Regions from separate parts of the Mesorhizobium sp. Primo-A genome, predicted to be linked through region 2. Evidence: riboswitches for the same ligand, from Rfam matches in the RefSeq annotation. Region 2 holds a riboswitch; the other holds the start of a gene.
What was found. A riboswitch is a leader RNA that binds a small molecule or an ion and turns the genes downstream of it on or off. The one in region 2 is predicted to bind S-adenosylmethionine.
Positions count from the first base shown of each region.

Region 1: linked by a shared signal. The riboswitch ahead of EOC83_RS04765 (O-succinylhomoserine sulfhydrylase) and the one ahead of EOC83_RS19800 (homoserine O-acetyltransferase) in region 2 are both predicted to bind S-adenosylmethionine.

Region 1 covers NZ_RZTG01000002.1:421,144-424,551, forward strand. The annotation lists gene EOC83_RS04760 (ceramide glucosyltransferase) at 1-7, shown strand, start outside; gene EOC83_RS04765 (O-succinylhomoserine sulfhydrylase) at 15-1,202, opposite strand; SAM riboswitch at 1,260-1,337, opposite strand; gene EOC83_RS04770 (2'-deoxycytidine 5'-triphosphate deaminase) at 1,412-2,506, shown strand; gene EOC83_RS04775 (ABC transporter substrate-binding protein) at 2,607-3,380, shown strand.
Region 2 covers NZ_RZTG01000010.1:178,101-181,508, reverse strand. The annotation lists gene EOC83_RS19810 (prephenate/arogenate dehydrogenase family protein) at 1-673, opposite strand, end outside; gene hisC (histidinol-phosphate transaminase) at 679-1,788, opposite strand; SAM riboswitch at 1,926-2,003, shown strand; gene EOC83_RS19800 (homoserine O-acetyltransferase) at 2,118-3,287, shown strand; gene metW (methionine biosynthesis protein MetW) at 3,346-3,408, shown strand, end outside.

The DNA of each region.
Region 1 (3,408 bases), on a different contig from region 2:
CGCCTGAAGGCCTCCTACCTGGCCTTCAGCGCCTGCGCGATGTCCTCGAGCAGATCGTCGGCATCCTCCAGGCCAACCGACAGCCTGAGCGTGCCCGGCCCGATGCCGAGCTCGGCGCGCGCCTCGTCGCTGAGATTTTTGTGCGTCGTCGTCGCCGGGTGGGTGATCAGGCTCTTGGCGTCACCGAGATTGTTGGAGATCAGGACGATGTCGAGCGCGTTCTGCAAGGCGAAGGCCGCCTGCTTGCCGCCCTTGACGTCCAGGCAGATCAGCGTCGAGCCGCCCGACATCTGCTTCTTGACGATGTCGGCCTGCGGATGGTCGGCGCGGCCGGGATAGATGACGCGCGCGATTTCCGGCCGTTCGGCCAGAAAATCCGCGATCCGGCCGGCACTTTCCGTCTGCTGGCGTACGCGCAGCGGCAGCGTTTCCAGGCCCTTCAGCAGCGTCCAGGCGTTGAAAGGCGAAAGGCTTGGGCCGGTATGGCGGAAATAGTCGTGCAGGTTCTCGTCGATCCACTTCTTGTCCGACAGGATGACGCCGCCGAGACAGCGCCCCTGGCCGTCTATGTGCTTGGTCGCCGAATAGACGACGATATGGGCGCCGAGCTGCAAGGGCTTCTGCTGCAGGGGCGTGGCGAAGACATTGTCGACGATCAGCCTGGCGCCGATCGAATTGGCAAGCGAAGCGACAGCGGCGATATCGACCACTTCCAGCGTCGGATTGGTCGGGCTTTCCAGGAAGAACAGCTTGGTGTTCGGCTTGATCGCCTTTTCCCAGTTGGCGATGTCGGTGCCGTCGACCAGCGTCGCCTCGATGCCGTATCTCGGCGCCAGCGTCTCGACCACCCAGCGGCAGGAGCCGAACAGCGCACGCGCCGCCACGATATGGTCGCCGGCCTTGGCGCTGCACAGAAGGGCGGCCGTCACCGCGGCCATGCCCGACGCGGTGGCGCGCGCGTCTTCCGCACCTTCCAGCGCGCACATGCGCTTCTCGAACATGTCGACGGTCGGATTGGCGTAGCGCGAATAGATGAAACCCGGCTCTTCGCCCTTGAAACGGGCTTCGGCGGCTTGCGCCGTTTCGTAGACATAGCCTTGGGTGAGATAGATCGCTTCTGACGTTTCGCCGAAACCGGAACGCAGCGTTCCGCTGTGCACGAGTGCCGTCTGAGGCTTCCAGTTGCGCTTCTTGGTGCTCATCGCTTTTCTTCCAGACACAAAAAAACCGGCCGCGAAAGTCGCAACCGGTCCATACGGCCTTGCGGCCCGACGGTCCTTTAGCGACTTGTTTAACGTGGCTGCAAGCCGACCGGCCAAATCACCACGGGATAACGACCCTTTAGACCCGCACCGCGCTTGCGTCAATTGCCGGCTTCATTAAGAGGTTTGTACCAAGCAGGAGTGGAGCCTTGCGGCAGACAGGCATTCTTCCCGACCAGGACATATCGGCGCTGCTCCAGTCCGGCGCGCTGAAGTCGGCGCGTGCGCTCGACACCGACCAGATCCAGCCGGCCAGCCTCGATCTCAGGCTCGGCGACAAGGCCTGGCGGGTGCGCGCCTCCTTCCTGCCCGGCCCCAATCACAAGGTCTCGGAAAAGCTCGACCGGCTGCAGCTGCACGAGATCAATCTGGCCGAGGGCGCGGTGCTGGAGACCGGCTGCGTCTACATCGTGCCCCTGCTTGAAAGCCTGGCGCTGCCGGCGGACATTTCAGCCTCGGCCAATCCGAAGAGTTCGACCGGACGGCTCGACATCTTCACCCGCGTCATGACCGATCGCGGCCACGAGTTCGACAAGATCGCGGCCGGCTATCATGGCCCGCTCTTTCTGGAAGTCAGCCCGCGCACCTTCCCGATCGTCGTCCGCACCGGGTCGCGCCTGTCGCAGATCCGTTTCCGCACCGGCAATGCGCTGCTCTCCGAAGCCGAGTTGCACGACCTGCATCGCACGCAGATGCTTGTCGCCACCGAGCCGCCGAACATTTCCGGCGGCGGCATCGCGCTGTCGATCGACCTCAACGGCGATCAAAGCGGCTTGGTCGGCTATCGCGGCAAGCATCACACCGGCCTCGTCGATGTCGACAAGCGCGCGGCCCAGGAAGTCGTCGACTTCTGGGAACCGATCCACAAGAGCGGCGCCGGCGAACTGGTGCTCGACCCCGATGAATTCTACATCCTCGTCAGCCAGGAGGCGGTGCATGTGCCGCCGCTCTACGCCGCCGAGATGACGCCCTTCGATCCGCTGGTCGGCGAATTCCGCGTCCATTATGCCGGCTTCTTCGATCCGGGCTTCGGCCATTCCGCATCCGGCGGCACCGGCAGCCGGGCGGTGCTGGAAGTGCGCAGCCATGAAGTGCCGTTCATCCTCGACCACGGCCAGATCGTCGGCCGGCTGGTCTACGAGCATATGCTGAAGCGGCCGCAGGCGCTCTACGGCACCGATCTCGGCTCCAACTACCAGGCGCAGGGCCTGAAGCTGTCCAAGCATTTCCGCGCCGCGCGCTGACCCTCATTGCCCCAAGGCAAAATACTTGCCTGTACCGGCTCGCCATGCTTGGCTGCCTTGCCGCCCGTCAAGCTGGCGGCGTTCAAGGGGAACCAAGAAAATGCGATTTTCGAAATGGGTCATATCGGCGGCGGGCGCTGCCATGCTGGCAACACTGGCCGGCTCTCTGTCGGTGCAGGCGGCGGAGAAAATCAAGATCGGCACCGAGGGCGCCTATCCGCCGTTCAACACCATTACCGCCGACGGCAAGGTCGAAGGCTTCGACATCGACATCGCCAATGCGCTGTGCGCGCAGATGAAGGTCGAATGCGAGATCGTTACCCAGGACTGGGACGGCATCATTCCCGCTTTGCAGGCCAAGAAGTTCGACGCCATCATCGCCTCGATGAGCATCACCGAGGAGCGCAAGAAGCAGGTCGCCTTCACCAACAAATATTATACGACACCGCTGGCTCTGGTGGCGCCGAAGGACACCGATCTCACCTCGACCGAACCGGCGGCCCTTGCCGGCAAGACGGTCGGTGCCCAGGCTTCGACCACGCAGGCCGACTATGCCCAGAATGAATATGGCAAGGCGGGCGCGGAGGCCAAACTCTATCCCACCCAGGAAGAGGCGATCACCGACCTGACCAACGGTCGTCTTGACGCCGTGATCTCGGACAAGTTCGTGCTGATGGATTGGCTGAAGAAGGCAAGCGACGGCTGCTGCAAGCTGGTCGGCGACGTCAAGGGCACCGAGACCCAGGCCGGCATCGCCGTGCGCCTGGACGACACGGCCCTGCGCGACAAGCTCAACGCGGCCATCGACGCGATCGTTGCCGACGGCACCTACAAGAAGATCCAGGCCAAGTATTTCGACTTCGATATTTATTGAGGCAGAGGCGCCTTTTCCTTCTCCCCTT
Region 2 (3,408 bases):
CGCGGAAGCCGGAAGCCGAATATTTGATCACTTCGGATTTGGTCACCGACTGCAGATCATCGGCGGTGCCGACGATGTTGTAGGCGATGATGTGCGGCAGATGCGAGACGATGGCCAGCGTCATATCGTGATGCTGGGGATCCATCGTGTCGATGTTGGCGCCGCAGCGCCGCCAGAACTCCGACAGCCTCTCCAACGCGTCCGGGTCGGTGTCGGGCAGCGGCGTGAAGATGCACCAGCGATTGTCGAACAGGTCGGCGAAACCGGCGTCGGGGCCGGATTTTTCTGTGCCCGCCAGCGGGTGGCCGGGAATGAAATGGACACCTTCAGGCACATAAGGCTGCATTTGCGCAATGACAGACGCCTTGGTCGAGCCGACATCGGTGAGGATCGCGCCCGGCTTCAGCGCCGGCGCGATTTCCTCGGCAACCGTGCCGGACGAGCCGACCGGCACCGAAATGATGACCAGGTCGGCATCGCGGACAGCTTCTCTCGCATCGGTGCTATAGCTATCGCCCAGCCCAAGCTCCTCGGCCCGTGCCAGCGTCGCCGCACTGCGGGTCGAGATGGATACGTGGCGGGCGAGGCCCTCGCGGCGGATGACGCGGGCCAGCGACGAGCCGATCAGGCCGATGCCGACCAGCGCGATCTTTTCAAACATCGGTGATGTCATGGTTTCTAGCTTTTCAGGAATGTCGTGAGAGCGGCGACAACGCCGCGATTGGCCTGTTCGGTACCGACGGTCATGCGCAGCGCGTTGGGAAAGCCATAGCCCGAAACGCGCCGCAATATATAGCCGCGCGCCGTCAGATAGTCGTCCGCCGCCGCTGCCGAATGTTTCTGGTCCTCTGGAAAATGAATGAGGATGAAATTGCCGACGCTGGGCGTCACCCGCAATCCAAGCTTTGTGAATTCCTCACTCAGCCAGGCCAGCCAGGTCTCGTTGTGCGCCACGCTGCGCTCGACATGGGCGCGATCGCGAATGGCGGCGATGCCGGCCTCGATCGCCGTCGCATTGACGTTGAAGGGGCCGCGCACGCGGTTGATGGCGTCGACGATGTGCATCGGCCCGTACATCCAGCCGATCCGCGCCCCGCCAAGGCCGATCTTGGAGAAGGTCCGGGTCATCACCACGTTCTCTGCGCTGCCGACCAGTTCGATGCCGGCCTCATAGTCGTTGCGGCGGACATATTCGGCATAGGCCGCGTCGAGCACCAGAAGCACGTGCCTGGGCAGACCGGCATGCAGCCGCCGCACCTCCTGGAACGGCACATAAGTGCCGGTCGGGTTGTTGGGATTGGCGAGGAACACGATCTTGGTGCGCCGCGTGACGGCGGCCAGGATGGCGTCGATATCGGCGCGCTCGTCTGTTTCCTTGATCGTCACCGGAACGGCGCCCGCCGACTGGATGTAGATCTTGTAGACCATGAAGGCGTGTTCGGTGATGACGGCCTCGTCGCCGGGCGCCAGATAGGTCTGCGCCAGCAGGCCGAGGATCTCGTCGGAGCCGTTGGAGCAGATGATGTTCTGCGGGTTGAGGCCATGCACCTCGGCGATCGCTTCGCGCAGCCGCCTGGCGGTGCCGTCGGGATAGATGTCGAGCTTGCCGGCAATCTCGCGCGCGGCTTCGATCGCCTTCGGCGAGGGCCCGAGCGGGTTCTCGTTGGAGGACAGCTTGTGGACCTTGGCGACGCCGGCAGGCGCCGTGCTCTTGCCCGGCACATAGGCGTCTATGTCCATGATGCCCGCGCGCGGGGTTGGACGTGCCTGGTCCGGTGTCTGGCTCATGTCGCAAAATCCGTCGAGAACGCTTCCTGAGGGAAGCCGCAGCGGAAATACAAGCCGTGGCCTGCAATGTCGAGAGGCGACAGCCTCCCGCCCAAGGCAGGCCGTTGACGCCGGCGCGCCACAGCCCTAGAAGGGGAGCGAACTTCCGTGGTGATTTGGCCGGTCGGCTTGCAGCCACGTTAAACAACTTGCTAAAGGGCCGTTTGCATCCTGTAACCGGCTTTGCGACCGCAATGCCGGTTTTTTGTTGTCCGCGCCGGCCGGACACCCGTATCGGCATCGACTTTCGACGAGTGCGATGCGTGGGCTCAAAGTGTGAGATGGATGTCATGGCCGTTCTGCGTGCCCGCAAAACCAACAACGAGGTCGACCAACCGTCGAGCCCGGTTTTGCGTTTTGGATCCGACAAGCCGCTCAAGCTGGACGCCGGCACGCTGCTGTCACCGTTCCAGATCGCCTACCAGACCTATGGCACGCTGAACGATGCCCGCTCCAACGCCATCCTCGTCTGCCATGCGCTGACCGGAGACCAGCACGTCGCCAGCACCAATCCGGTGACCGGCAAGCCTGGCTGGTGGGAAGTGCTGATCGGCCCCGGCAAGATCATCGACACCAATCGTTTCTTCGTCATCTGCTCCAACGTCATCGGCGGTTGCCTTGGCTCCACCGGCCCGGCTTCGACCAATCCGGCCACCGGCAAGCCGTATGGGCTCGACCTGCCGATCATCACCATCCGCGACATGGTGCGGGCGCAGCAAATGCTGATCGACCATTTCGGCATCGAGAAACTGTTTTGCGTGCTCGGCGGCTCGATGGGCGGCATGCAGGTGCTGGAATGGGCGTCGAGCTATCCGGAGCGCGTCTTCTCGGCGCTGCCGATCGCCACCGGCGCGCGCCATTCCTCGCAGAACATCGCCTTTCATGAGGTTGGCCGGCAGGCTGTCATGGCCGATCCGGACTGGCATGGCGGCAAATATTTCGAGCACGGCAAACGCCCGGAAAAGGGCCTGGCGGTAGCGCGCATGGCCGCCCACATCACTTACCTGTCGGAAGCCGCCCTGCACCGCAAGTTCGGCCGCAATCTGCAGGATCGCGAAGCGCTGACCTTCGGCTTCGACGCCGACTTCCAGATCGAAAGCTATCTTCGGCACCAGGGCATGACCTTCGTCGATCGCTTCGACGCCAATTCCTACCTCTACATGACGCGGTCGATGGACTATTTCGACCTCGCCGCAGACCATGGCGGCCGGTTGGCCGATGCCTTCGCCGGCACGAAAACCCGCTTCTGCTTGGTGTCGTTCACCTCGGATTGGCTGTTCCCGACCGAGGAGAGCCGCTCGATCGTGCATGCGCTCAACGCCGCCGGCGCATCGGTATCCTTCGTCGAGATCGAGACCGACCGTGGCCACGACGCATTCCTGCTCGACGAGCCGGAACTGTTTGCCGCGATAAACGGCTTCATCGGCTCGGCGGCCCGAGCGAGAGGGCTGAGCGCATGACCCGGAAAAATTGCAGGCTTTTCGGATCGGGATCATGCGCCAGGCGGGAGGCGAAGCCATGAGCGTCAACCGCGACCAGCGCGTCGACCTCGAAGTCGTCGCCAACCTCATCCCGCCACAG